DNA from 4 places in the Amycolatopsis sp. A1MSW2902 genome. Region 4 is predicted to be linked to each of the others. Evidence: riboswitches for the same ligand, from Rfam matches in the RefSeq annotation. Region 4 holds a riboswitch; each other region holds the start of a gene.
What was found. A riboswitch is a leader RNA that binds a small molecule or an ion and turns the genes downstream of it on or off. The one in region 4 is predicted to bind cobalamin.
Positions count from the first base shown of each region.

Region 1: another riboswitch for cobalamin. It lies ahead of DMP23_RS35875 (hypothetical protein); the one in region 4 lies ahead of DMP23_RS43245 (CoA-acylating methylmalonate-semialdehyde dehydrogenase).
Region 2: another riboswitch for cobalamin. It lies ahead of metE (5-methyltetrahydropteroyltriglutamate--homocysteine S-methyltransferase); the one in region 4 lies ahead of DMP23_RS43245 (CoA-acylating methylmalonate-semialdehyde dehydrogenase).
Region 3: another riboswitch for cobalamin. It lies ahead of DMP23_RS46875 (hypothetical protein); the one in region 4 lies ahead of DMP23_RS43245 (CoA-acylating methylmalonate-semialdehyde dehydrogenase).

Region 1 covers NZ_QJPO01000001.1:7,683,026-7,690,071, reverse strand. Annotated here, with positions in the region: gene DMP23_RS35890 (ECF transporter S component) at 1-62, opposite strand, end outside; gene DMP23_RS35885 (ABC transporter ATP-binding protein) at 59-1,657, opposite strand; gene DMP23_RS35880 (CbiQ family ECF transporter T component) at 1,654-2,733, opposite strand; gene DMP23_RS35875 (hypothetical protein) at 2,720-3,370, opposite strand; cobalamin riboswitch at 3,384-3,531, opposite strand; gene DMP23_RS35870 (Gfo/Idh/MocA family protein) at 3,560-4,456, shown strand; gene DMP23_RS35865 (GNAT family N-acetyltransferase) at 4,639-5,370, shown strand; gene arfB (alternative ribosome rescue aminoacyl-tRNA hydrolase ArfB) at 5,367-5,795, opposite strand; gene purM (phosphoribosylformylglycinamidine cyclo-ligase) at 5,829-6,899, opposite strand; gene purF (amidophosphoribosyltransferase) at 6,931-7,046, opposite strand, start outside.
Region 2 covers NZ_QJPO01000001.1:642,719-649,764, forward strand. Annotated here, with positions in the region: gene DMP23_RS03045 (ribonucleoside-diphosphate reductase subunit alpha) at 54-3,035, shown strand; gene DMP23_RS03050 (ribonucleotide-diphosphate reductase subunit beta) at 3,050-4,123, shown strand; cobalamin riboswitch at 4,299-4,520, shown strand; gene metE (5-methyltetrahydropteroyltriglutamate--homocysteine S-methyltransferase) at 4,619-6,883, shown strand.
Region 3 covers NZ_QJPO01000004.1:10,194-17,239, reverse strand. Annotated here, with positions in the region: gene prpB (methylisocitrate lyase) at 1-424, shown strand, start outside; gene DMP23_RS46885 (citrate/2-methylcitrate synthase) at 463-1,425, shown strand; gene DMP23_RS46880 (citrate/2-methylcitrate synthase) at 1,329-1,580, shown strand; cobalamin riboswitch at 1,628-1,862, shown strand; gene DMP23_RS46875 (hypothetical protein) at 1,982-2,374, shown strand; gene DMP23_RS46870 (pyridoxal-phosphate dependent enzyme) at 2,422-3,444, opposite strand; gene DMP23_RS46865 (ABC transporter substrate-binding protein) at 3,534-4,502, opposite strand; gene DMP23_RS46860 (FecCD family ABC transporter permease) at 4,720-5,667, shown strand; gene DMP23_RS46855 (FecCD family ABC transporter permease) at 6,035-7,006, shown strand; gene DMP23_RS46850 (hypothetical protein) at 7,029-7,046, opposite strand, start outside.
Region 4 covers NZ_QJPO01000003.1:13,796-20,841, forward strand. Annotated here, with positions in the region: gene DMP23_RS43235 (enoyl-CoA hydratase/isomerase family protein) at 1-601, opposite strand, end outside; gene DMP23_RS43240 (acyl-CoA dehydrogenase family protein) at 598-1,737, opposite strand; gene DMP23_RS43245 (CoA-acylating methylmalonate-semialdehyde dehydrogenase) at 1,746-3,245, opposite strand; cobalamin riboswitch at 3,424-3,602, opposite strand; gene DMP23_RS43250 (helix-turn-helix domain-containing protein) at 3,980-5,380, opposite strand; gene DMP23_RS43255 (MmgE/PrpD family protein) at 5,512-6,993, shown strand; gene prpB (methylisocitrate lyase) at 6,993-7,046, shown strand, end outside.

The sequences.
Region 1 (7,046 bases), on a different contig from region 4:
GCCGTCAGCACCAGCGCCGTGCGGTGCCGGATGCGGACGGCTGGGCCCAGGAAATCGGTCACGCCAGCGCCTTCGCCACCGCGTCCACAGTCAGCCACGGCTCCGGCGCGAGGATCTTCGCCACCTGTGGAGCGAACGCGGGCGAGGCCACGACGACGTCCGCGGTCGGGCCGTCGGCGACCACTTCGCCCTCGGCTAGGACAACGACGCGGTGCGCGGCGGAGGCGACGAACTCGACGTCGTGGGTGGCCAGCAGCACCGCGTGTCCCTCGGCGGCCAGGTCGGCGAGGATGGTCGCGAAGTGGCGTTTCGCCGGGTAGTCCAGGCCGCGGGTCGGCTCGTCCAGCAGCACGACCGGCGGGGCGGCGGCGAGCTGAACGGCCAGGACCAGGGCGAGTCGCTGGCCTTCGGAGAGGTCGCGCGGGTTGGTGTCGTCTTCGATGCCCGGAACGAGACGGTCGAGGAGCTTCCGGGCGGTGCCTGCGGTGACCTCCGATTCGACGTCGGCTTGGCGGCATTCCGCTCCGACCGAATCGAGATACAGCAGGTCAGACGGGGTTTGCGGGACCAGCCCGACGCGCGTGCGGGCGGCCCGCGAGCGGAGGGTCTTCGGGTCCGCGCCGAGGACGTCGACCGTGCCGTCGGAGCGGGGTCCGCTGCCCTGCAACGCCCACAGCAGCGAGGACTTGCCGGAGCCGTTCCGGCCCATCAGTGCGACGACCTCGCCGCGGTCCAGCCGCAGGTCAACGCCTCGTACCGCGTTCACGTTGCCGTACCGAACCCGCACGCCCCGCGCGGTGAGGACCGCTTCGCCAGAGCTTTGTGCCGCCGCAGCAGGGCGACGCTCGGCCAAACGTTCCCTCAGCGGGCGGGCGAGCCGACGCGCGTCGCGGACCGACAGCGGCAGCGGCGACCAGCCCGCGAGTCGCCCCAGTTCGACGATCGGCGGCGCGACATCGGTCTCGGCGAACACCTCCGCGGGCTGACCGGAGACGACGGCGCCGTCGCCGGGCAGGTAGAGCAGGCGGTCGGCGTACTGCGCGACGCGTTCCATCCGGTGCTCGGCGACGACGACCGTCGTGCCCAGGTCGTGCACCAGACGCGTGATCGCGGCCAGGACTTCCTCGGCCGCGGTCGGATCGAGCGCTGACGTCGGTTCGTCCAGCACCAGCACGCTCGGGTGTGCCGTGAGCACCGCGCCGATCGCGACGCGTTGCTGCTGCCCGCCGGAGAGTGTCCGAAGTGGACGGTCGCGGAGTTCGGCGATGCCCAGCAGATCAAGGGTTTCCTCGACGCGTTTGCGCATCACGTCCGGCGCGACGGCGAGCTGCTCCATCGCGTAGGCGAGTTCTTCCTCGACGGTGTCGGTGACGAAACCGGCCAGCGGATCCTGCCCGACCACGCCGACGACCGACGCCAGTTCGCGCGGCGGATGCGTCGCGGTGTCGAGCCCGCCGACCTTGACCCGACCGGCCAGCGTGCCGCCGGTGAAATGCGGGACCAAGCCGTTGATCGCGCCGAGCAAGGTCGACTTGCCGACCCCGGTACGGCCGGCGACGAGGCAGAGTTCGCCCTCCTCGATCGTGAGGTCGACGTCCCGGAGCACCGGCCGGTCCGCCCCGTCGTACGTGACGCTGACGTGCGAAAACTCGATCATCGGGCGACCTCCGACACCAGCGCCGGACGCGGCGCGAACCAAGCGGGCAGCACACTGATCAGCACCGCGACGGCCGGCAGCAGCGGCAGCTCCGGCCAGGTCAGCGGGCTGGCCGGGGTGGTGAGCGAAACCGGGTCGGCGAGCAGCACGAGCACCGCGGTCGCGACGCCGCACAGCGCGACCAGCGTTTCCGGCAGCCGCCACGGATCGGGCCGGTAGGTCGTGCGGCGGATCTGCCGTCCGCCGAGGACGAATCCGGCAGCGGCCAGCACCAGACCGGCGATGAGCATCGGCACGCCAAGCCACGACGCGGACCCGTCGAGCACGCCGTAAACCCCGACCGCGACACCCACCAAACCGGCCAGCACGCAGGTCGCGATCAGCATCCGGACGCGCGGGGAGAGATAGCCGCGCCGTCCGTAGCCGCGCGAATCCATGGCCGCCGCGAGTTGCAGCGACCGGTCCATGGCGTCGGCGAGCACCGGCACGAAAATCCCCTTCACGAACCGGAAGCCGCGCGTCTTCCCGGAGCGCAGCCGCCGCGCGCGACGCACCCGCTGCACGCTCTCGACCAGCTGCGGGGCCACCGACAGCGCGACGGTCACCGCCGTTCCCACCTCATACAGCGCCCCGGGTACCGCTTTGAGCAGGCGTTTCGGGTTCGCCAGCGCGTTCGCGGCACCGACGCAGAGCACGATCGTCGCCAGCCGGAGCCCGTCGTAAAGCCCGCCGAGCAGTTCCTCGGCCGAGGTGGGGCCGAGGAGCTGAATGCCGGCCGCGACGCTCGGCAACGGGATGGTCGGCAGCGTGAACAGGATGTGGCCGCCGTCCTCGCCGCCGATCAGGATCCGGAACAGCACGCGCGATGCCAGGATCACCGCGGCGATCCAGGCGTACATCCGAAACGCCAGCGCCCACGGCGCGTCGCCGCGGCGGAGCACCACGACGAACCCGGCCACCGCGATCACCAAAGCGAGCAGAACCGGGTTCGTGGTCCGGCTCGCGGCGACGGCGAGCGCGAGCGCCCACACCCACCACGCGCCGGGATGGAGCGCTCGCGGACTACTGCCCAGCACGCCTGCGACGCACCGCGACGACCGTCCCGGCCACCACGAGCAGCACGACGACCACGATGCCGATCACCAGTCCCCACGAGAACCCGCTGTCCGAAGTGGACGCCGGAGCCTGCGCGGGCGCGTTGGCCTTGCGCACCGGTTCGGTGCGCGGCGGCGGATACTCGGTGTAGGACTTGCCGATCGCGAACGACCAGCCCTCGAACGCTCCGGCAGGCGGCTTCCAGCTCTGCGCGCCGACCTGCGCCGACTGCCATTTGCCGCCGTTGGCAGCGGTCCAGAAGCTCCACGACGCCTTCTCCGGCGGCATGCCGGTGCAGGTCTGATCCGCGGGCTTGCTCTCGATCTTGCACATCACGGCCAGGCCGTATTTGCCCGCGCCGGTGAGTTCGAAGCCGGCGTTTTGCAGTGCGGTGACGCCGTTTTCCTGCTTGCCCGGCGCGCACCGGATGAGGGTTTCCCCGCCAAGCCCCTGGAAATCGACGATCACCGTGACGCCGTTGTCGTCCTGGCAGTAGCCGTCGGTGCCCTTGCCGGGTGTGGTGGCCGAGGCGGAAGAAGCACCGCCGAGACCGGTAGCGACGAGAAGAGCGCAGCCGGCGAGGACTCGCCCCCAGTGCCGCGCGTGCACGAACCGCATGTCAGATGTACCTCGCATCGATCGGACCACGACGGGCGATCCGGCTCGCGGCCCTCGCGGGGCCGCTCACGGTTGCGGGCCAGCGCCGGATTCTCACCGGCTTCCCCCGTTCGTGGCGAAGAACTTGTCGACGTTAACGCACCGCAGGCCGCGCCGGAAGCGACCGCGGACACACCTACACTTCCGGGCGTGGGACAGGACCAGCTGCGCGTCGGCCTCGTAGGAACCGGACCGTGGGCCACCACGGTGCACGCCCCCGGGCTCGCGGACCATCCGGGGACCGTGCTCAGTGCTGTGTGGAGCCGAAGGCCGGAGGCCGCCACCGCGCTGGCGCAGGCCTACGACGCCGTGCCCACCAGCGATCTGGACGAGCTGTTCGAGCAGGTCGACGCGCTCGCGTTCGCCGTGCCGCCGACCGTGCAGGCCGAACTGGCGACCCGGGCCGCGGAGGCGGGCAAGCACCTGATCCTGGAGAAACCGATCGCCCCCGACCTGGCCACGGCGCAGCGTCTCGCGGATGCCGTGACGTCCGCTGGCGTCGCTTCGCTGGTGATGCTGACGCTGCGGTTCGCCCAGCAAACGCGCGATTGGCTGGACGGCGTCACCGCCGCCGGCGGCTGGCGAGGCGGCAGCGTGCGCTGGCTGTCGGGCGCACTGCTCAGCGGCAAATACGCGACCTCGGCCTGGCGACAGGATCCGGCCGGCGGCGCGCTCGCCGACATCGGCCCGCACGCGTTCGACCTGCTCGACGCCGCCCTCGGCCCGATCACCGAGGTCCTTGCCGCCCACCGCGGTCCCGAAGATCTGTGGCAGCTGCTGCTCGAACACGAAGGCGGCATCACGAGCACCGCGACGCTCAGCCTCCGCCTGCCGGTCCAGCCGACGGTGGTCGAGTATTCGGTTTTCGGCGAACACGGCCTCCGCACGCTGGGCCGCACCGGCACGGCGAACGACGCGTACACCGCGCTGCTCGACGATTTCGCCGCGATGGTGTCGTGCGGAACGACCACGCATCCCTGCGATGTCCGCCGGGGCGTGCACCTGGCCCGGATCGTGGACCAGGCCCGCGCCGCGCTGAACCGTTAATTCGCTTGCCGGGTCTGAGACGATGAATGGGAAGTTCGTTTCGGACGAAGGAATGCCTATGTGCTCCGCCACGGCCCGCCCCGGCCGCCTGGCCTGAGCTGTTCGGCCTGCGCGCCCGGCGTGGGGTTGCCAGTTGTTGTGCTGCCCGCGCATTCCTTCTTCGCGAAAGGCTTCCACCAGAGATGTCCGCCCTTCAGGCATACGTCCGCGCGACCGCACCGATCGGCCGCGAAACCGAGCGAATCGGCCCGTTCCTGGCGACTTTCGCCAAGGACAGCTCTCATCCGATGGCGAACTACGCCATCCCCGACGACGGCGCGAACCCTTCGTCCGCCGAGATCGCTCTTCTGATTTCCGCTTACCGGCAACGAAATCTCCTGCCCCGGCTGGAGTTCTTCACCGACGCGGCTCCCGATGTCGAAGCGGCTCTCGTCGCGGCGGGATTCACGCTGGAACGACGCGTGCCGGTGATGACCTGCGGCACCGAAGACCTCGTCGATTGCGTTGCGCCAGAACACATTCAGCTGCGCGAACCGTCGTCCGACGACGAATTCCGCCGCCTGCGGTCCGTGCAGAACGTCGCTTTCGGTGAGTCGCCCGACGTGTCGGACGCCGATGTCGAACGCAACCGCGACTACCTGACCGTCCTGGCCGAACACGGCGAAACCATTGTGGGCGGCGGAATCGCACTGGACATCGTCTCCGGCGCAACGGAAATCGTCGGCATCGCCGTAGCCGCAGAACACCGAGGCCAAGGCATCGCGGCGGCCATCACCGCACACCTCACCCGCTTAGCCCACGAACGCGGTGCACGGACGGCGTTCCTCACGCCGGGCGATGTGGGGATCGGGACGGTGTACCGGCGCGCTGGGTACCAGGTCGCGGGTGAGTGCGTGCATCTGTCGCTGAGCTAGTCGTCGTACCGCCCGCCGCGGCCGCGTTTTACGTCGCTGCGGCGTTTCTTCGCGGCCAGGCGGCGTTCCTTCGAGCCTCGCGACGGCTTGGTGGGACGTCGTTTGGCCGGCGGCGGCGCGGACGCCTTCGCCAGCACCTCGGCGAGCCGCTCCCGGGCCGCGTCGCGGTTCATCAGCTGGGAGCGGTATTCGCTGGCCGCGATGGTGAGCACTCCGCCGACCAGGCGGGTGCCGAGGCGGGCCGTGATGCGTTCCTTCAGCGCGGGCGGGATCACGGCGGAGCCCGCGACGTCGAACGACAGCTCGACGCGCGAGTCCGTCGTGTTCACGCCTTGTCCGCCCGGTCCCGAGGATCGGGAGAAGCGCTCTCGCAGTTCGGCGCCCGGGATCACGAACCGGGCGCCGACGCGTACGTCCTCCGCCATGTCCTCAGTGTCTCAAGACGAGGCAAGCGGCTTTCAGAACCGCGGGTGGTCGCCGGACAGCACCGCGCGCGGGCCGTCCGGGTCTTCGGCGGGCTGGATGTCGCCGAGGATCCACGCGGGCACGTGCCGCGCGGTGAGCACCGCCAGCGCCCGGTCGACGTCCTCGGCGGACACGATCGCGACCATGCCGACGCCCATGTTGAACGTCTTCTCCAGCTCCGCGCGCTCGACCTTGCCGCGCTGCCCGATCAGCGCGAACACCGGCGCGGGCGTCCACGTGCCGCGTTCGAGCTTGGCGACGAGGCCGCGCGGCATCACGCGCGCGAGGTTGGCCTCGAGACCGCCGCCGGTGATGTGCGCGAACGTGCGCACCTCGGTCTCGGCGACCAGCGCGAGGCAGTCCTTCGCGTAGATCTTGGTGGGCTCGAGCAGTTCCTCGCCGAGGGTGCGGCCGAACTCCTCGACGTGCCCGTCCAGCGGCATCCGCGCGATGTCCAGCAGCACGTGCCGGGCCAGCGAGTAGCCGTTGGAGTGCAGGCCGGACGAGCCCATCGCGATGACGACGTCGCCGGGGCGGACCTTCTCCGGCGACAGCAGCGCGGACGCCTCGACCGCGCCGACGCCGGTGGCCGACAGGTCGTAGTCGTGCTCGCCCATCAGCCCGGGGTGCTCGGCCGTCTCGCCGCCGAGCAGCGCGCAGCCCGCCTGGACACAGCCCTCGGCGATGCCGCCGACCAGCGCCGCGATCTTCTCCGGCACGACCTTGCCGACCGCGATGTAGTCCTGGAGGAACAGCGGCTCGGCCCCGGTGACGACCAGGTCGTCGACGACCATCGCGACCAGGTCGATGCCGACCGTGTCGTGCTTGTCGAGCGCCTGCGCGACCGCGATCTTGGTGCCGACGCCGTCGGTGGACGACGCGAGGATCGGCTCTTTCCACTTGTCGAGCTTGAGCGAGAAGAGCCCGGCGAAACCGCCGACCCCGCCGCGCACCTCGGGCCTCGTCGCCCGCTCAGCGTGTGGCTTGAGCAGCTCGACGGCCTGGTCACCGGCGTCGATGCTGACCCCGGCGGCTGCGTACGTGGCGCTCGTGGACTCGCTCACGGAAGCGGACTCCCTACTGGACATGCTTGGTTCACGGACGCCGGACGGCGTCTTCGGCACCGTACCCGGCGGCGCTGACGGGAGTCGCCGCGCCACCGGCGGCGTCCATGCTCTCGAGCAGGTGCTTGCCGATGAGCGCGTCCTCGG
Region 2 (7,046 bases), on a different contig from region 4:
CCGGCCGTGTGCCGCTCGAACGCGCCCATTTCGAGGAACTGTTGGAGACACGCATGTCAGTGGAAACCGGTCAGCGGCCGCCGTCGGCGGCGGAGGGGGCCCCGAGCGCGGTCCGCGTCATCCGGCGGGACGGAAGCGTCTCGCCCTTCGACGCGGGCAAGATCTCGGTGGCGCTGACCAAGGCCTTCCTCGCGGTCGAGGGCGGCGACGCCGCCGCGTCCTCCCGCGTGCACCACGTGGTCGCGGAGCTGACCGGGCAGGTCGAGGCGGCGCTGCTGCGCCACACCGGCCCGGAGACCGCGCTGCACATCGAGCAGATCCAGGACCAGGTCGAACTCGCCCTGATGCGCGGCGGGCACCACAAGGTCGCCCGCGCCTACGTGCTGTACCGCGACGAGCGCACGAAGGCCCGCGAGGCCGCCGCGCCGGCGTCCGCCGAGGTCGCGCTGAGCGTCAAGGGCGCCGACGGGACGCTGCGCCCGCTCGACTGGGCGCGTGTTTCGCACGTCGTCGGCGAGGCCGTCGCCGGGCTCGAGGACGTCTCCGCCGAGCCGGTGCTGGCCGAGGCCAAGCGCAACCTCTACGACGGCATCACCGCCGACGAACTGGCGCTCGCGCAGATCATGGCCGCGCGCGTGCTCGTCGAGCAGGAGCCGAACTACTCGTTCGTGTCCGCCCGCCTGCTGCTGGACAAGCTGCGCGGCGAGGCGCTGAGCTACCTCGCGCAGAAGCCGCGCCAGGCCAGCCAGGACGAAATGGCGAGCGAATACCCGGCGTACTTCCGCGCCTACCTGCGCCGCGCGGTCGAACTGGAACTGGTCGACGGCGAGCTGCTGCGCTTCGACCTGGACAAGATCACCGCCGCCATCCACGCCGAGCGCGACCTCGACTTCGGCTTCCTCGGCCTGCAGACCCTGTACGACCGGTACTTCCAGCACCACAACGGCGTGCGGTTCGAGCTGCCGCAGGCGTTCTTCATGCGCGTCGCGATGGGCCTGGCGATCCGCGAGGACGACCGCGAAGCCCGCGCGATCGAGTTCTACGAGCTGCTGTCGACGTTCCACTTCATGGCGTCCACCCCGACGCTGTTCAACAGCGGCACCAACCGCGCCCAGCTGTCGTCCTGCTTCCTGACCACGGTGGACGACGACCTGGACTCGATTTTCCAGGCGTACAAGAACAACGCGCTGCTGGCGAAGTACTCGGGCGGCCTCGGCAACGACTGGACCCCGGTCCGCGGCCTCGGCGCGCACATCAAGGGCACCAACGGCCAGTCCCAGGGCGTCGTGCCGTTCCTGAAGATCGCCAACGACACCGCGGTCGCGGTCAACCAGGGCGGCAAGCGCAAGGGCGCGGCGTGCGCGTACCTGGAGACCTGGCACGTCGACATCGAGGAATTCCTCGACCTGCGCAAGAACACCGGCGACGACCGGCGGCGCACGCACGACATGAACACCGCCAACTGGGTCCCGGACGAGTTCCTGCGCCGCGTCGAGGCGAACGCCGAGTGGACGCTGTTCTCCCCGAACGAGACGCCGGACCTGCACGACCTCTACGGCAACGCGTTCGCGCAGCGCTACCGCGAGTACGAGGCGGCCGCCGCGCGCGGCGAGATCAAGGTGTTCCGCAAGGTCCGCGCGGTCGAGCTGTGGCGGCGGATGCTGACCATGCTGTTCGAGACCGGCCACCCGTGGATCACCTTCAAGGACCCGTGCAACCTGCGTTCGCCGCAGCAGCACGTCGGCGTCGTGCACTCGTCCAACCTGTGCACCGAGATCACGCTGAACACGAACACCGAAGAGGTCGCGGTCTGCAACCTCGGCTCGGTGAACCTGCTCAAGCACGTCACTCCGTCCGGTTTGGACACTGAGCGGCTCGAGAAGACCGTGCGCACCGCGGTCCGCATGCTCGACAACGTGATCGACATCAACTTCTACACGATCCCGGAGGCGCGGCGTTCCAACCTGCGCCACCGTCCGGTCGGCCTGGGCATCATGGGCTTCCAGGACGCGCTGTTCGAGCTGGGCGTGCCGTTCGCGTCCGCCGACGCGGTGAAGTTCGCCGACGTGTCGATGGAGCACCTCTCCTACTACGCGATCTCGGCCTCGACCGACCTCGCCGAGGAGCGCGGCCAGTACCAGACCTTCGAGGGTTCCTTGTGGAGCAAAGGAATCCTGCCGATCGACTCGATGCAGCTGCTCATCGACGCCCGCCAGGGCGACGGCCTCGACGTCGACACCTCCACGACGCTGGACTGGGCCCCGCTGCGCGAGCGCGTCAAGACCGTCGGCATGCGCAACTCGAACGTCATGGCGATCGCGCCGACCGCGACGATCTCCAACATCTCCGGCGTCGGCCAGTCGATCGAGCCGCTGTTCCAGAACCTGTACGTCAAGTCGAACATGTCCGGCGACTTCACCGTCGTCAACCCGCACCTGGTCAAGAGCCTCAAGGCGCGCGGCCTGTGGGACGAGGTCATGGTCAGCGACCTGAAGTACTTCGACGGCAGCCTCGGCCAGATCGACCGCGTTCCGGACGACCTCAAGGCGCTGTACGCGACCGCCTTCGAGATCGAGTCGAAGTGGATCGTGGACGCCGGTTCGGTGCGGCAGAAGTGGATCGACCAGGCGCAGTCGCTGAACCTGTACATCGCGGCGCCGAGCGGCCGCAAGCTCGACGAGCTGTACCGCTACGCCTGGCACAAGGGCCTCAAGACCACGTACTACCTGCGGGCGCAGTCCGCGACGCACGTGGAGAAGAGCACCCTGCGCGGCACCGACGGCAAGCTGAACGCCGTCTCCGCCACCCCCGCCCCGGCCGCTCCGGCTGCCGCCGCTCCGGCCGCCGCGCCTTCCCCGGCACCGTCGCCGTCGCCGTCAGCCGCGGTTCCGGCCGCTTCTCCCGCACCGTCGCCGTCGCCCGCCGCGGCCGTCCCGGCGGAGCCGAAGGAGATGCCGAAGACCGACGTCGACTTCGTCGCCACCGAGGGCGCTGCCTGCCGGATCGACGACCCCGACTGCGAAGCCTGCCAGTAAGGAATTCCTGAACCATGACGAACGTGGAAACGACGGACGCGACCGGCCTCGGCGAGATCGAGGTCGGCGCGGCCCGGATCAACGTCGACGACAAGCGCATGATCAACGCGCGCGCCGACGTCAACCAGCTGCTGCCAATGAAGTACCGGTGGGCGTGGGACAAGTACCTGGCGGCGTGCAACAACCACTGGATGCCGACCGAGGTCGCGATGCAGGCCGACATCGCGCTGTGGAAGTCGCCGGACGGCCTCACCGAGGACGAGCGGCAGATGCTCAAGCGCAACCTCGGCTTCTTCGCCACGGCGGAGTCGTTGGTGGCCAACAACATCGTGCTCGCGGTGTACCGCCAGATCACGAACCCGGAGTGCCGCCAGTACCTGCTGCGCCAGGCGTTCGAGGAGGCCGTGCACACGCACACCTTCCAGTACATCTGCGAAAGCCTCGGCCTGGTCGAGGGCGAGCTGTTCAACATGTACCGCGAGGTCCCGTCCATTTCGGACAAGGACGCGTGGGCGCTGAAGTACACGCAGAACCTGGAGAACCCGGACTTCGAGACCGGCACGCCGGAGGCCGACCAGGCGTTCCTGCGCGACCTCGTGGCGTTCTACGTGATCTTCGAAGGCATGTGGTTCTACACCGGTTTCGCGCAGATCCTGTCGCTGGGCCGGCGGAACAAGATGGTCGGCATCGCCGAGCAGTACCAGTACATCCTGCGCGACGAGTCGATCCACCTGAACTTCGGCATCGACTGCATCAACCAGATCAAGATCGAGAACCCGCACCTGTGGACCGAGGAGTTCCAGGCCGAGGTGCGCGGAATGCTGCAGGACGCGTGCGAGCTCGAGGTGAAGTACGCCCGAGACACCATGCCGCGCGGCATGCTCGGCCTGTCGGCTGACCTGTGCGAGCAGTACATGCACTTCATCACCGACCGGCGCGCCCAGCAGATCGGCCTGTCCCCGATCTACGGCGAGAACGAAAACCCGTTCCCGTGGATGTCCGAGGCGATGGACCTGAAGAAGGAAAAGAACTTCTTCGAAACCCGCGTCATCGAATACCAGTCCGGCGGCGCGCTCGACTGGGACTGATCCCGGTTCCGGCACAACGCTGAACACTCGGCCCCGTCCTGGTTCGCCAGGGCGGGGCCGAGTCGCGTTTCGGCGAGCCGGTCTGTTTCGCCAGCACTGCGTGGTCCGGGACCGCGTTGAATCCCGCCATCCGGGAGCCGCGTCCGGCTTGTGCCGGATCCGCGCGGGAACCGCTAAGCTCAGCCCCGCCACTGGTTCGCCAGGACGCAGCCGCGTCCCGGCGAGGCAACAGGGAACCCGGTGCGATTCCGGGACTGCCCCGCAGCGGTATGTGGGAACGAAAGCTGTCACCGCGAAATGCGGTAAAGCACTGGGCGCCCAGCCCGGGAAGCGACAGCCGGTAGGCACGAGCGATACGCCCACGAGTCCGAATACCTGCCACTGGCACGCACGCCGACGGCGTGCGTGAGTCCGGGCCTCGCGGGAAGGGCACCGACCGAAGCACGACTTCCGCGTGCCCGGACTCTTCCGGCGAGCACGTGAGGATGCATTGCTGTGACCACGATCGGCACTACCGTTCTGGGCTATCCGCGGATCGGCCCAGCGCGAGAACTCAAACGAGCACTCGAGTCCTACTGGTCAGGAAAAACCACCGAAGAAGACCTCCTGACCGCCGGACGGCAGCTGCGCGAGCAAACCTGGACAACCCTGCGAGACCAGGGCCTCGACTCAATCCCGTCCAGCACTTTCTCGCTCTACGACCAGGTCTTGGACACCGCCGCCCTCTTCGGCGCTCTGCCGGACCGCTTCACCCGGCTGGGCCTGTCGCCACTGGACACCTACTTCGCCGCCGCACGAGGAGTCCCGGACGCACCCGCCCTCGAAATGACGAAGTGGTTCGACACCAACTACCACTACCTGGTCCCGGAACTGGGCCCGAACTCCCGCTTCGCGCTCACCGGCACCGCCCCGATCGACGAAGTCCGCGAGGCAAAGGCACTAGGCATCACGCCACGCCCGGTACTCGTCGGACCGGTCACCTTCCTACTGCTGGCCAAGCCCACCGAACCCGGCTTCAACCCACTTGAACTGCTGGACGAACTACTTCCCGCCTACGCCGAACTTCTGGGCAAACTGGCCGACGAGGGCGTCGAATGGGTCCAGTTGGACGAACCAGCCTTCGCTGCCGACCGGACCACGCCGGAGTTCAACGCACTCACCCGCGCTTACCACTGGCTGGCCAAGGAAACCCATCGCCCGAAGCTGCTGGCAGCCGGATACTTCGGCGGCCTCGGCCGAGCACTGGGCGTCCTAGCCCGCTCCCCCATCGAAGCAATAGCCGTGGACCTGGCAACCGATGAGTCCTTTGTGGACAAAGTCGCAGCAGAAGGAGCACTGCGAGACAAGGAAGTCCTAGCCGGAGTAGTAGACGGCCGAAATGTCTGGCGCACCGACCCAGACGTCGCACTAGCCCACGCAGCGCAACTGCGAGACACCGCCGCACGCGTGAGCATCTCAACGTCCTGCTCGCTACTTCACGTCCCCTACGACGTGAACGCGGAAACAGACCTCGCCCCGCGCCTCAAGAACTGGCTGGCTTTCGCGAAGCAAAAGGTGGACGAGGTCGTCCTGCTAGGCCGAGCCCTAAGCGGAGAGAAGGCCGACCTCACTCCGGCCCGAGCCGCGGCCGCCGACCGGGCCGGAGCCGCCGAACTCAACGACGCCAACGTCCGTGCACGAGTCAACGCACTCCGCCCAGTAGACACCGTCCGCGCGCCGTATGCAGAACGCGCTGCGGCACAACAGAAATCCCTGAACCTGCCCCCACTACCGACCACCACAATCGGCTCCTTCCCGCAAACCAGCGAGGTCCGCCGAGCCCGAGCCGCACTCCGCGCGGGCGAACTCGACGACACCGCCTACCGCACCGCGATGCGCACCGAAATCGACCGCGTCGTACGGCTGCAGGAAGACCTGGGCCTAGACGTCCTGGTCCACGGCGAACCCGAGCGCAACGACATGGTCCAGTACTTCGCCGAACAACTGACCGGCTTCGCGGCGACCGCCCTCGGCTGGGTCCAGTCGTACGGATCCCGTTGCGTCCGCCCGCCAATCCTCTTCGGCGACGTCTCCCGGCCACGCCCGATGACCGTCGAATGGGCGCAGTACGCGCAAAGCCGCACCGACCGTCCGGTGAAGGGCATGCTGACCGGCCCGGTCACGATCCTGGCGTGGTCGTTCGTCCGTGACGACCAGCCCCTGGCCGCCACCGCACGCCAGGTCGCGCTGGCCGTCCGGGACGAGGTCGCGGATCTGGAGGCCGCCGGAATCCGCATCATTCAGGTCGACGAACCGGCATTGCGCGAGTTGCTGCCGCTGCACGCGGCGGACCGCGAGGCATATTTCGACTGGGCAGTGCCCGCGTTCCGGCTGGCCACCTCAGGCGTCGCGGACACGACGCAGATCCACACGCACATGTGCTACTCGGAATTCGGCGACGTGCTGCCCGCGATCGATGCCCTCGACGCCGACGTCACCAGCATCGAGGCCGCCCGCTCGAAGATGGAAGTACTCGCCGACCTCAACGAAGCGGGCTTCGGCCGCGGCGTCGGGCCCGGCGTGTACGACATCCACTCGCCGCGCGTGCCGGACCGGACCGAGATGACCGACCTGGTGCGCACGGCGCTCGGCGCGGTCCCGGCGGAACGGCTGTGGATCAATCCGGACTGCGGTCTCAAGACCCGCGGTTACGCCGAGGTCGAGCCGGCGCTGCGGCATCTGGTTGGCGCGGCCCGGGAACTGCGCGCCGAACCTCGCTGACGCGTCCCGGTGCCGGGCAGCGCGGCCCGCTGCCCGGCACCGGTCCGAGGATCACCCGAACGGCAGGCCCGCGAGGTATTGTCAATGCGTCAATAACGCGGGACCGTGGAGGCGGCCGATACCCTGACCGGGAGGTGGTCGCCATGGCGGACGTGACCGGAAA
Region 3 (7,046 bases), on a different contig from region 4:
CGTCGCCGCCCGCACCGACGCGGCCGGGGTCAACGGCCTGGACGACGCGATCGAGCGGGCCAAGGCCTTCGCCGACGCGGGTGCGGACCTCATCTTCCCCGGGGCCATGACCGGTCCAGCCGACTTCGAGAAGATGCGCGCCGCCGTCGACGTCCCGATTCTCGCCAACATGACCGAGTTCGGCAAAAGCAAGCTGCTGGATGCCCCGACGCTGGAATCGCTCGGAGTGAACCTGGTCATCTACCCGGTCACCTTGCTGCGGATCGCGATGCACGCCGCCGGAGCGGCGCTGCGCGAGATCGCCGGGGAAGGCACCCAGGAGGGGCTGCTGGACCGCATGCAGCACCGCCGCGACCTCTACGACCTGCTCGATTACCAGTCTTACGCCACGTTCGACCAGAACATCTTCACTTTTTCCGTGTGACCCCGGCCGGGACGCACACGAGCACCGGGAGGACGCCGATGTCCGCACCAACCATCCACAAAGGACTCGCCGGAGTCGTCGTCGACACCACCGAGGTGTCTATGGTCAACCCCGACACCAACTCGCTGACCTACCGCGGTTATCCGGTCCAGGACCTCGCCGCGCACTGCAGCTTCGAGGAGGTCGCCTACCTGCTCTGGCACGGCGAGTTGCCCACCCCGGCCGAACTGGCCGCGCAGAACGAAGCCGAACGGGCGCAGCGCGGCCTGCCGGCCGACCTGGTGATGACGTTGCTCAGCCTGCCCGAAACTGCGCATCCGATGGACACCCTGCGCACGGCCGTCAGCATCCTCGGCGCGAACGATCCGGCCGAGGACGACAACTCGCCTGAAGCCAACCGTGCCAAGGCACTGAGGTTGTTCGCGGTGCTGCCCTCGGTCGTCGCGATGACCCAGCGCCGCCGGCACGGTCTGCTGCCGCTTCCTCCCCGAGAGGACCTCGGCTACGCGGAGAACTTCCTGTACCTGACCCTCGGCCAGGTTCCCGAGCCGGTGCTCGTGCGGGCTTTCGAGACGTCCCTGATTCTCTACGCCGAGCACAGCTTCAACGCCTCCACGTTTACGTCGCGGGTGGTCACCTCGACGCTGTCGGATCTCTACAGCGCGGTGACCGCGGCGATCGGTGCGGTGAAGGGACCGTTGCACGGCGGCGCGAACGAAGCCGTGATGGCGACGTTCGAGGAGATCGGTACCGCAGGCAACGCGGAAGCCTGGCTGGCACAGGCACTCGCCGACAAACGCAAGATCATGGGCTTCGGCCACCGCGTGTATAAGAAGGGCGATTCACGCGTCCCGACCATGCGCCAGGCCTTGCAGGAGGTCTCGGAACACCGCGATGGACACGCATGCTCGACCTCTACGAAGCACTCGCTCAGGCGATGTACACGGCGAAGGGGCTGCACCCGAACCTGGATTACCCGGCGGGCCCTGCGTACCACTTGATGGGATTCGATACCCCGGTGTTCACGCCGATCTTCGTCGCCGCGCGGATCACCGGCTGGACCGCGCACATCACCGAACAGCTCGCCGCCAACAGCCTGATCCGCCCGTCGAGCACCTACAACGGCAAACCGCAGCGTGCCATTGCCCGCTCGTGATCGCGCGGGCAATGGCACGCGGGGAGGAAAGGGAGAATGTGGGCGGCTAGAGTGGTGACGCAGCTGGTTCGATCCCCGTGAGTGCCATGGCGGGGATCGAGGCAAGAGGGAACCCGGTGCGAATCCGGGACTGCCCCGCAGCGGTGAGCAGGAACGACCGCTGTCAGTCTCCCCGGAGACAGCACTGAGCCCGGTCGGGCTTGGGAAGCGACGGCCAGTAGGGACCTGGCGCACGCCGGAATGCCCGCGAGTCCGAAGACCTGCCCGCTGTGCACTCGGCAACCGCGGGGTGCAGGCCGTGACCTCGCGGGTTGGGTCGTCGCCGGAATCGGGGCCGGTTGCCGGTCACCGGTTCGGATGCCCTCCCGCAGGTTCACGCGGACTCGCGAAGGAGAGCCCCCGTGACCCAGACCACTCCGACCAGCCGTGCCGCCGTGTACGGCTATCCCCGCCAGGGTGCCCAGCGGGAGCTGAAGAAAGCGATCGAGTCCTACTGGAGCGGGCGCAGCGACGCCGATGCCCTGTTCGCGGCCGCCCGTGACCTGGGCGCCCGCATGGCTGCGGCTGTGGGACCACACCGTCGGGCACGCCACCAGGAACGGCCCGCCCGCCGCGGCCTGACCCACCCCCGCCGACACCCGGCCACACTCCCCGATCAGTGGAAGAGCTGGACAGACCAGCGACTCTCGCACACCGCCAGACCGCGCTTCTTGATCAACTCGAGCCAAGGATCACTGCCACAGTGGATCTGCGGATCGAGGCTTAGGGCCCACGCCCTGCAACGACGCAGCTGAACGCGGGTCCAAGGACAGCACCACCGCAAGACCGGGATCGGCAAACCTCAAAGGCGGTTGGCGTTCTTCCAGTCCTCCGCGGTGCCGGAGTCGGCGAACAACGTCACCACGGTTTCGTCCGGGGTGCGGGTAGCGGCCAAGCGGCGGGCGGTGAGCCAGTTGGCCGCCGCGGAGCCGCCGATTGCGGTGCCGGTGGCGTCGCGGAAGTCGCGCATGCTGCGGAGGACCTCGGGGTAGGAGACGGTCTGGTGCCGGACTCCCGGGATCAGACCGCTGACGAAGCGCTGGTGCATGCCGTAGCCTAGGCCGCCGGCGCCCGGGAACTTGGAGATTTCGTTCGGCGGGCTCGTGGTGCCGAAGGGGAGTTCCGCCGGGGTCACCGCGACGACGTCGAGTTCGCCGTACTCCTTGCGCAGTGCGCGGGCGACTCCGCCCAGGGTGGCGCCGCTGCCGACCGCGGCTGTCCACGCGGACGGGCGGCGTCCGGCTAGCTGGGTGATGATTTCCTGGCCGGTGAGGAACTGGTTCACCGCGAAGTTGTGTGCGTCGCGGTGCTGCGCGACCATCGTCCAGCGCGGGTCGGCGTCGGCGATTTCCTTGGAGAGCTTGAGGAATCCCAGCACGAACTCCGAACCGCGGGAGAACTCGACCGAGGCTCCGGTGCCGCGGATCTCCTCGACGACGCTCTCGGCCATCGAACTCGGCAGCACGACCTTGATCGGGATTCCGGCCAGTTTCCCGAGGTGCGCCAGCGCCCGCGCCATGTTGCCGCCCGAACCGGCGACGATGCGCAGTCCGTCCAGGCGGTCGGCGTTGGCGTTCACGGCACCGCACAGCAGCGAGTACGCGGTGCGGTCCTTGACCGAGCCGAACGGGTTCTCGAACTCGTACTTGGCGAAGATCTTCGCTCCGCCGTCCGGCCCGGGGACCTCGACGAGCCGGGAATGCCCGAGCCGGTCCCGGAATTCCTTCAACGCCGGGAACTGTTCCAGGGCCAGCCGCTCGTCGAACATCTCGTCCAGCGGCTCGCCGATCGTCAGGTCGATCACGTCCTGGTAGGCGTTCGTCATGACTCCTCTTTCTCGCCTCGGAAACCGCGTCGAACTGTAGCCGTTTTCCCCTGCGTATCAACGTTTTCCCACTGCCAAGGCTGAACACTTCAGCGCACGAGAGCGCGGGTCAGTCCCGCCAGCTGCACAGCCGCCGCGCGGTAGCTCAGCGGCGGTTCCGGTTGCCACGCATGCACCCGTCCCGCCCGCACGGCTTCCTGCCGCTGCCAGAACGGATGCCCGGCGACGTCCGCGAGCTGCAGGCTCGTGGTGCGGGCGTCCACCATGAGCACGTCCGCCGGGTAGCGCAACGAGTTCTCCCAGGACAGTTTCAGCGCGTATTTGCCGCCGGGCGGCAGCACCGCGGGCACTCCGAGCGCGAGGTACTCCCGCAGCAACGGCCATCCCGTGCGGGCGATCCGGATCCCATCCGGGTCGATCGAAACGAACAACACCCGAGGAGCTTGCCGCGCCACCGCCCGCAGTTCAGCCCTCGCCCGCAGGTACTGCGCCCGGTGCGACGCGACCCCGGACGCGCCGAGCGAAGCGGCCAGCTCGCCGAACCTGCGCAGAGAATCCGGCAGCTCAGCCCCATAACTTTCGAAGGACGCCACCGGACAGAACTTCCGCACCTGCGCCCCCACTCCCGGCTCGAGCTGGGAAAGCCCGTACTGCAAGGAGTCCAGCACCAGGTCCGGGTGGAGCGCGCCCGCTCGCTCCACGTTCAGCTGGCCCCACGCGGAGCCCACCACCTCAGCGCGGTCGACATGTCCCAGGATCGCGCGGTCGAGTTTGCGGCCCTGCGCCAGAACTCCGCCATAGACTCCGGCCACGTCGAGGCCGTAGTCGCGCAGCGTGCTGGCCACTGTGACGTAGGCGATGATTCTTCTTGGCACCGAAGGAAATTCCAGCCGCAGCCCGGCGTCGTCGGTAACCGTCCACGGCCCCGGAGGCACCTGCCGGACCGGACCGGCATCCGCGGAACCGTGCATCAGCCGCGGTGCGACCACTGCGGCTGTCGCGGCGAACCCGCCGAAGAGCACGGTCCGCCGGGCGGCCTTTCCCGCACCCTTCGCCATCGAACCTCCTGTGCCGCAGGGAGAAAGTGTTCGCCCGTCCCAGTCGGACACTTGCCGGAATTAGGTTTCCTAACCATAATCCGGCTCCTGCGAACGGAGAAGCCGCTCGCTTTCTCCGGGGATGAACATGGCGCAAGCTCAGCGAATACCCGCTCCACACCGGCACCGCGGAAGCCGCACGGCCCGGCTCGGCGCTGGATGGCTCGGTGCACTCGCAGTGCTGGCGGTCGTCACCCTGGTCAGCGTCTGCGTCGGGGCCACCTTTGTTTTCCCCGGCACGGTCCTGGACGCGCTGCTGCACTACGACCCAGCACGGCTGGACGAACTCGCGGTGCGGACGCTTCGGCTACCGCGCACGCTCGTCGGACTCGCTGCCGGTGCGGGACTCGGCCTGGCTGGCGCGATCCTGCAATCTTCGGTGCGAAACCCGTTGGCAGATCCGGGAATCCTGGGCATCAACGCCGGAGCGGCACTGGCGATCGTCCTCGGCTTGACCACGATGGGTTCGCTGACCGGAGCGTCCACCGCCGGGCTCGCCCTGGCCGGCGCAGCGACCGCAGCGGCCGTGGTGCACCTGCTCGCCCGCCGATCGCGCGGCCCGGTGACGTTGTTGCTCGCCGGAACCGCACTCACCGCGATCCTCACCTCCGCGATCAGCGCCGTATTGCTGACCGACGGCGGCACGTTCGCCCAATTCCGGTTCTGGCAGGTCGGTTCCCTGACCGGACGGCCGGTCCCGGTGCTCCTCGCCAGCACGGCGCTGCTCGTGCCCGCGCTCGGATGCGGCCTGCTGCTGGGCAGGGCGCTCAACGTGCAGTCGCTGGGCGAGGACCTCGCGATTTCGCTCGGGCAGCGAGCCGCCCCGGCGAAACTGCTGTCCGGCGCGGTGGTCGTGGTGCTGTCCGGAGTTTCCACCGCGATCGCCGGGCCGATCGGTTTCCTCGGACTGCTGGTGCCGCATCTGGCGCGGCTGATCACGGGACCGGACCAGCGCTGGGTGCTGCGCTATTCGGTGCTGCTGGGCCCGCTGCTGCTGGTGCTCGCCGACCTCCTCGGCCGGTTCGCGGCGGGACCGGCCGAACTGCCCGCGGGCGTGGTGACCGCGGTGCTCGGGACGCCGGTGCTGATCGTGCTGGCCCGGCGCAGGAAGCTTTCGCCGGTTTGAGCTGCGTCGAGCCGATCACGCCAATGAGGGACCGCCCGCCGCGCTACACGCCTCGCGGTGGCCAGGCCTCGCAACCACGACTTCTCCACCCATCGACCGTGCACCGCACCCGGCCGCGTCGCTGTCGGCAGGCACCGCAACCACGACCTCCCCGCCCTTCCACCGTGCGCGGTTCCGGCGCTCCGACCTCACGACAAACCTGACATGCGCCGCACCCGCCCCGCCGCCAACGGGCGCCGCAAACCACGACCTCCCCACCCATCCACCGCGCACCGCACCCGACCGCGTCGCCAAGCTTCGCAACCACAACCTCCCCGCCCATCCACCGCGCGCGATCCCCGCGCACCGACCCCACGACGAACCTGACATGAACCGAACCACCCGCCTCGTCCTCCCAGCCCTCGTCATCCTCGTCGGCGGCCTCCTCACCGCAGGACTCCTCTACGGCGACTTCCCAGTCCCTCCCTCGTCCGTCCTCCGTGCGCTCACCGGAACCGCCGAGCCGCGGGCCTCTTTCTTCGTCCTCGACGTCCGGCTTCCTCGGCTGCTGCTTGCCCTCACGACCGGTGCGGCTTTCGGGTTGGCGGGTGCGATCGCGCAATCCCTCGTCCGCAATCCGCTCGCCAGTCCGGACGTGCTCGGCACGACCTCCGGGGCCGCCGCGGGCGCGGTGTCCGCGTTGCTGCTGCTCGGCTGGACGGGGGCGGCCGTGTCGGGGGCGGCGCTGGTCGGCGGGCTGGTCACCGCCGGGGTGGTGCACCTGCTGGCCGTCGCGCGGGGGCGGAATCTCGTCCTGATCGGCGTCGCGATCGCGGCGTTGCTGGCGGGCGGAGTGTCTTGGCTTCTGACCGTCGGCGAGGCGACCCAGGCGCAGGCGGCGCTGGTGTGGCTCACCGGGACGCTCGACGGCCGGTCCTGGCCGGAACTCGGGTCGTTGCTGTGGTTCACGATTCCGGCCGCGTTGGCCGTGGTGCCGTTTGCGCGGCCGCTGGCGCTTCTCGGGCACGGCGACGACCTCGCCCGCTCGCTCGGTGTCGCGGTGGGAAAGACTCGCTTCTTCCTGACGGTCGCGGCCACGGTGCTCGCGTCGGCCGCCACAGCGGCGGTGGGGCCCGTCGCCTTCGTGGCACTTACTGCTCCGGCGTTGGCCCGGCTGCTGGCTGGCAGCCGGGAGCCGTCGCTCGCCGCGTCGGCGTTGACGGGGTCGGCGTTGCTGATGCTGGCCGATCTGCTGGCGCGTTCGCTGAGTTCGGCCGCGGAAATCCCGGTCGGAGTGGTGACCGGGATCGTCGGCGGGGCGTATCTGCTGTTCTTGCTCGTCGGCCGGGGAACGCGGTGAAGGAATTGCCTTCAAAAACCGTTCACACGATGGCTTCGCA
Region 4 (7,046 bases):
CCGGGGTGCGGGTGGCCAGGGCGTCGTAGAGGTCCGGGAGCCGCTCGGCCGGGACGTAACGGTCGGCGAGCCCGCAGTGGATCGCGTCGGAACCGGACAGCTGGGCGGCGGTCAGCGCGGCGTGCGTGCCGAGCTGACCCGGCGCGTGGGACAGCAGCCAGGTGCCGCCGACGTCCGGCACGAACCCGATCCCGGTCTCCGGCATCGCGACGCGCGAGCGGTCGGTGACGACGCGATGGCTGCCGTGCGCGGAAATCCCGACGCCGCCGCCCATCACCAGGCCGTCCATGATCGCCACGTACGGTTTCGGGTACCGGCCGATCAGCGCGTTCAGCCGGTATTCGTCGGCCCAGAATTCCAGCGAAGCGGCGCCGCCGGAGCGGGCGTCCTCGTAGATCGACCGGATGTCGCCGCCCGCGCAGAGGCCGCGCTCGCCCGCTCCGTCGACCACGACCGCGCGCACACCCGGGTCGTCGCGCCATTTCTCCAGATTTTCGGCGATTTCGCGGACCATGCCGTGGGTCAGCGCGTTGAGGGCCTTCGGCCGGTTCAGGGTGATCCGGCCGAGTCCGCTGTGGACAATGAACTCGACGTCGTTCACGCCGCCTCCTGCAACATCCGGCGGGAGATGATGACCCGCATGATTTCGTTGGTGCCTTCGAGGATCTGGTGCACGCGCAGGTCGCGGACGATCTTCTCCACGCCGTATTCGGCGAGGTAGCCGTAGCCGCCGTGCAGCTGAAGCGCGTCGTTCGCGATGTCGAACCCGGTGTCGGTGCAGAACCGTTTCGCCATCGCGGACAACGACGTCGCATCGGGGTCGCCGCGGTCATACGCGTCCGCGGCCCGCCAGAGCAGCGTGCGCGCGGCTTCGAGACCGGTCCGCATGTCGGCAAGGCGGAACCGCAGTGCCTGCGCATCCGACAGCGAGCCGCCGAATGCCGTCCGCTGGGTCAGATGCCGCACCGTTTTGGCCAGTGCGGCGTCCGCGCCGCCGAGCGAGCAGGCGGCGATGTTGAGCCGTCCGCCGTCCAAAGCGGACATTGCCACCCGGAAGCCGCCGCCTTCGTCGCCGAGCAGCGCCGTCGCCGGGACCCGGACGTTGTCGAGGACGACCTGCCGGGTCGGCTGCGCGTTCCAGCCCATCTTGATTTCGTTGGCGCCGAAGGAAAGTCCGGGAGTGCCCCGCTCCACGACGAACGCCGAGATCCCGCTCGCGCCGGGTCCGCCGGTGCGGGCCAGCACCACGTACAACTCGGACGTGCCGGCGCCGGAGATGAACTGCTTCACGCCGTCCAGCACGTACTCGTCGCCGTCGCGGCGGGCCCGGGTGGACAGTGCCGCCGCGTCCGAACCGGCGCCCGGTTCGGTCAGGCAGTAGCTGCCCAGAGAATCCATAGTGGACATTCGCGGCAGGTAGCGGCCGCGCTGCCGGTCGTCGCCGAAGCGGTCGATCATCGCGGCGACCATGTTGTGGATGGACACGTAGCCCGCGATCGACGGGCATCCGGTGGCCAGCGCCTCGAACACCAGCACGCCGTCCAGCCTGCCCAGCGCGGAACCGCCGACGTCCTCGGGCAGATACAGCCCGCCGAGGCCGAGTTCGGCCGCTTTCCGCAGCACGTCGACCGGGAAATGCTTGTCCCGGTCCCATTCCAGCGCGTGCGGCGCGAGGTGTTCGGCGGCGAATTCGGCCGCCGTGTCGCGCAGCGCGCACTGCTCGTCGGTGAGATGCACGGCGCGCCTCAGTCCATCGTCGGGATGACGAAGCTCGCGTTTTCCTTGGCCCCGGAAGGCCAGCGCGAGGTGACGGTCTTGGTCTTGGTGTAGAACCGCACCGAATCCGGGCCGTGCTGGTTCAGGTCGCCGAAGCCGGACCGCTTCCAGCCACCGAAGGTGTGATAGGCGATCGGCACCGGGATCGGCACGTTCACGCCGACCATGCCAGTGTCGACCCGCGACGTGAAGTCGCGGGCGGTGTCGCCGTCGCGGGTGAAGATCGCGACGCCGTTGCCGTACTCGTGCTCGCTCGGCAGCCGCAGCGCCTCCTCGTAGTCGGCCGCGCGCACCACCGCCAGCACCGGGCCGAAGATCTCCTCGCGGTAGATCCGCATGTCCGGCGTGACCTTGTCGAACAGGCAGCCGCCGAGGAAGAACCCGTTCTCGTACCCGTCGACAGTGACGTCCCGGCCGTCCACCACCAGTTCGGCGCCCTCGGCGACGCCGATGTCGACGTAGTCGCGCACCCGCTGCACCGCGGCCGAGCTGACCAGCGGGCCGAAGTCGGCGGTCTCGTCCAGCGCGGCGCCGACCTTGAGCGTCTTCACCCGTGCGGCCAGCCGTTCCACCAGCGCGTCGGCGGTCGCTTCGCCGACCGGCAACGCGACCGAGATCGCCATGCAGCGCTCCCCCGCCGAGCCGTACCCTGCGCCGACGAGCGCTTCCACGACCTTGTCGAGGTCGGCGTCCGGCATCACGATCAGGTGGTTCTTCGCGCCGCCGAAGCACTGCGCGCGTTTGCCGTGGTCCGCGGCCTGCGAATACACGTATTGCGCGATGTCCGACGAACCCACGAAGCCGACGGCCTCGACCCGCGGATCGGTGAGCAGCGCGTCGACCGCTTCCTTGTCGCCGTTGACCATCTGGAACACGCCCGGCGGCAGGCCAGCTTCGAGAAACAGCTCGGCCAGCCGCAACGGCACCGAGGGGTCGCGCTCGGACGGCTTGAGCACGAACGCGTTGCCGCACGCCAGCGCCGGGCCCGCCTTCCACAGCGGGATCATCGCCGGGAAGTTGAACGGCGTGATCCCGGCGACGACGCCCAGCGGCTGCCGCATCGAGTAGACGTCGATCCCGGTGCCCGCGCTGTCGCTGAACTCGCCCTTGAGCAGGTGCGGGATGCCGATCGCGAACTCCACGACCTCGAGCCCGCGCTGGATGTCGCCGCGCGCGTCGGCGACGGTCTTGCCGTGCTCGGACGACAGCAGCCGGGCCAGGCTGTCCTCCTCCGCGCGGACCAGGTCGACGAACCGCATCAGCACGCGGGCGCGGCGCTGCGGATTCCATTGCGCCCATTCGCGCTGTGCCTCGGCGGCCACGCCGACCGCGGCGGCGACTTCTGCCGCGGAGGCCAGCGGGACCCGTGCCTGGACCGTGCCGGTGCTGGGGTCGTAGACGTCGGCGAATCGCCCGGACGTGCCGGGAACCGGTTTGCCGCCGACGAAGTGCGTGAGTTCAGCAGTCACAGCGAAGCCTTTCGGAAAGAGCGCAGGAGAGAGCCGCCGCACGGGAACGCGCGGCGCGACAAGCACCGGATCCCGCCGCGGTACGGCAGGACGGCGCGGACCTACCGCAGCGGCGGCGGGTCGGCGTCTTTCACGCAGGCAGGGGTGAGCCACATGCGTTCTGCTCCATCCTCGTGGACGAACACGGACGTCCACGGCCGGTATCCTGGCTCCCGGATCTGCCCCGTCCCGGCCTTCCCGGCTCTCGCCAGTGGCCTTCTTCGCACGCGGGACGGCACTCCCCGGTCACAGTGGCGGGACCGCGCCGGACTCGCACCGGCTTCCCTGCACCGTGGACCTGTGGACACCATAAAGTAGGAAGTCCGAGTATGTCGAGAGTGGCGCACCCCTCATCCGGGCGGCCGATCCGCCGCCAGGCTGCCCGCGCGCTCGCCCAGCCGGCCCAGGGCCGGGACGCGGGGTCAGCGGCTCGGCGCGGGGCTGGGCGGGGATTACGCATCAATGCCAGGAACTTGGGGCGGCGCTGCGGGTGCGTTCGAGCCGCGTCCGCCCACGCCGAAGGTGTCGCCTGGGGCGCGGTCCGTGAGGGGAACCCCGAGGGAATCAGATTCCCTCGGGGTGGCCCTCACGGACCTCAAGACACGGCCAGGCGGAATCGGCGTGGCTCAAGTCCCTGGCATTGCCCGCCGCCGGCCGCGAGGGGCCCCTTCGCAGACTTGCCGCTCCCCGCGCGCTCACCCCAGCGGCGGGTACGGCAGCACGCTGCTTGAGTGGTCGGCCACCCGCAGCGGACGGCCGATCGCCGGGAACGCGCGCTGCGGGCACGCCGGGCGTTCGCACACTTTGCACCCCATGCCGATCGGGGTCACCGCCGCGTCCTTGCCGAGCGCCAGCCCGTCGGAGTACACGAGCCGGTTCGCGTGCCGCAGTTCGCAGCCGAGGCCGATCGCGAATGTCTTGCCCGGTTCGCCGTGCCCGCCCGCGGCACGCGTGACCGTGCGGGCGAGCCAGAAGTACTTCTTGCCGTCCGGCAGTTCGGCGATCTGCGTGACAATGCGGCCCGGCGAGGAAAACGCCTCGTAAACGATCCATAGTGGACACGAGCCGCCCGCGCGGGAGAAGTAGAATCCGGTGGCCGACTGGCGTTTCGACACGTTGCCCGCGCGATCGACCCGGACAAACGAGAACGGCACCCCGCGCGCACCGCGACGCTGCAAAGTGGACAGTCGATGGCACACGGTCTCGAAGCCGACGCCGAACTCTCCGGACAGCAACGTCACGTCGTAGCGAAGTCGTTCCGCCGCGCCGAGAAACGCCCGATACGGGAGCACCAGCGCGCCCGCGTAGTAGTTGGCGAGGCCGATCCGCAGCAGCCGTCGCGCGGTCTCGTCGGAGAATCCGCTGCTGTCGGCGAGCCGGTCGATCTCGGCACCGGATTCCAGCATCGCCAGCTCGGATCCCAGCCGGAACGCGACCTGTCCTGGCCGGAGCATCAGCGACAGCTGCAGCACCTTGTGTCGGCGGTCGAAGAAGTGCTGCCCAGTGCCGAGCTGTTCGGTGGCCACCCGCACGCCGTGTCGTTGCTTCAAAGCGGTGACCAGGCCCGCGCGCACTTCACCGGGATGAAGTCGCAACTCGGTCGCGAGGCCTTCGGCAGCTTGGTCCAGTATGCCGACGTGGTTGTTACGGGCGTAGAACCAGTCACGGACCTTTTCGTGCGGCTGCTGGACCGACGTCTGGTCCATCCCCTGCTCCGCGGTGAGCGCGGCGATGTTCTCGACCGCTTCGCGGTAACGGCGGTGCAGCGCGACCATCGCGTGGGCGACACTGGGCAGTTTCGCGGTCAGTTCGTCCACTTCGGATGGTGAGATCGCACCGTCCACTGTGTCGTCGGCGAACACCTCGCGCACGTCCGCGACCAAGCGGGCGGTGTCCTGCGGCGCGAAGAACTCGGCGTCCACGCCGAAGTGCTCGGTGAGCTTCAGCAACACCGGCAGGGTCAGCGGACGGCCGTTGTGTTCCAGCTGGTTCACGTAGCTGGGCGAGATCTCCAGCAGCCGCGCCAGGTCCGATTGCGACAGCGACCGGTCCTCGCGCAGCTGCCGCAGCCGCGCCCCGGCGTACATCTTCTCCACACGCTGACTGTAACAACTATGACAACTCCCAGGGAAACCTTCACAACACTTCACCGGCCGCAGGACTGGCCGCGCACCCGGGCGAGTGCGACGCTGGCGGTCAAGCCTCACAACATTCACAAAGGAACGCGATGACCGACCACACCGTCCGCACCTACCGGTCCGCCGAGCCGCTGCCGCGCGAGGAGCAGCTGGCCTGGAAGCTGGCGTCCGTCGCCACCGATCCGGTGCCGGTGCTGCCCGAGGTCGCCGACATGGTGGTCAACCGGGTGATCGACAACGCCGCGGTCGCCGCCGCCTCGCTGTCCCGGCGGCCGGTGTCCGCCGCCCGCGACCAGGCGCTCGCGCATCCGGCCAGCCCCGGCGCGGCCGTGTTCGGCGTCTCCGGCCGGTACTCCCCGGAGTGGGCCGCGTGGGCCAACGGCGTCGCGGTGCGCGAACTGGACTACCACGACACCTTCCTCGCCGCCGACTACTCGCACCCGGGCGACAACATCCCGCCGATTCTCGCTGTCGCGCAGCACGCCGGCCGAACCGGGGCCGATCTGGTCCGCGGGATCGCCGCCGGGTACGAGCTGCAGGTGAGCCTCGTCCGCGGGATCTGCCTGCACGAGCACAAGATCGACCACATCGCGCACCTCGGCCCGTCGGTCGCGGGCGGACTCGGCGCGCTGCTGCGGCTGGACACCGAGACCGTGTACCAGGCGATCGGGCAGGCGCTGCACACCACGACGACCACCCGCCAGTCCCGCAAGGGCGAGATCTCGTCCTGGAAGGCGTACGCCCCCGCGTTCGCCGGGAAGACCGCGATCGAGGCGGTCGACCGGGCGCTGCGCGGCGAGGGCGCGCCGAGCCCGATCTACGAGGGCGAGGACGGTTTCCTCGCGTGGCTGCTCAGCGGCCCGGAAGCGCGCTACACCGTGCCGCTGCCCGCGCCCGGCGAGGCCAAACGGTCCATTTTGGACACCTATCCCAAGGAGCACTCGGCGGAGTACCAGAGCCAGGCGCTGATCGACCTCGCCCGCAGGCTCGGGCCGCGGCTCGGCGAACTGGGGAAGGTGGAGCGGATCGTGATCCACACGAGCCACCACACGCACTACGTGATCGGCTCCGGCGCGAACGATCCGCAGAAGTACGACCCGAATGCCAGCCGCGAAACGCTCGACCACTCGATTCCGTACATCTTCGCGGTCGCGCTGCAGGACGGCAGCTGGCACCACGAAGCCTCCTACGCCCGGGAACGCGCGACCCGTCCGGACACTGTGGAGCTGTGGCAGAAGGTGTCCACTGTGGAAGATCCCGAGTGGACCCGGCGCTACCACGAGCCGGAGCCGGCGTTCGGCGGCCGGGTCGAGGTCACGCTGGCCGACGGGACCGCGATCACCGACGAGATCGCCGTCGCCGACGCCCATCCCGCCGGGGCCCGGCCGTTCGCCCGCGAGCACTACGTGGCGAAATTCCGCACGCTCGCCGAGGGGGTGATCGCACCGGCGGACCAGGACCGGTTCCTCGACGCCGTGAGCCGGCTGTCCGAACTGGACGCCGACGAGGTCCGGGAACTCGCTCTGCCCTCGGCGATCGACGCGGGCCCGCGGACGAAGGGGATTTTCTGATGCTCCACGCCACTCCCCCAGCCGCCGGGAAACGGGCCGGATTCCGCGAGGCG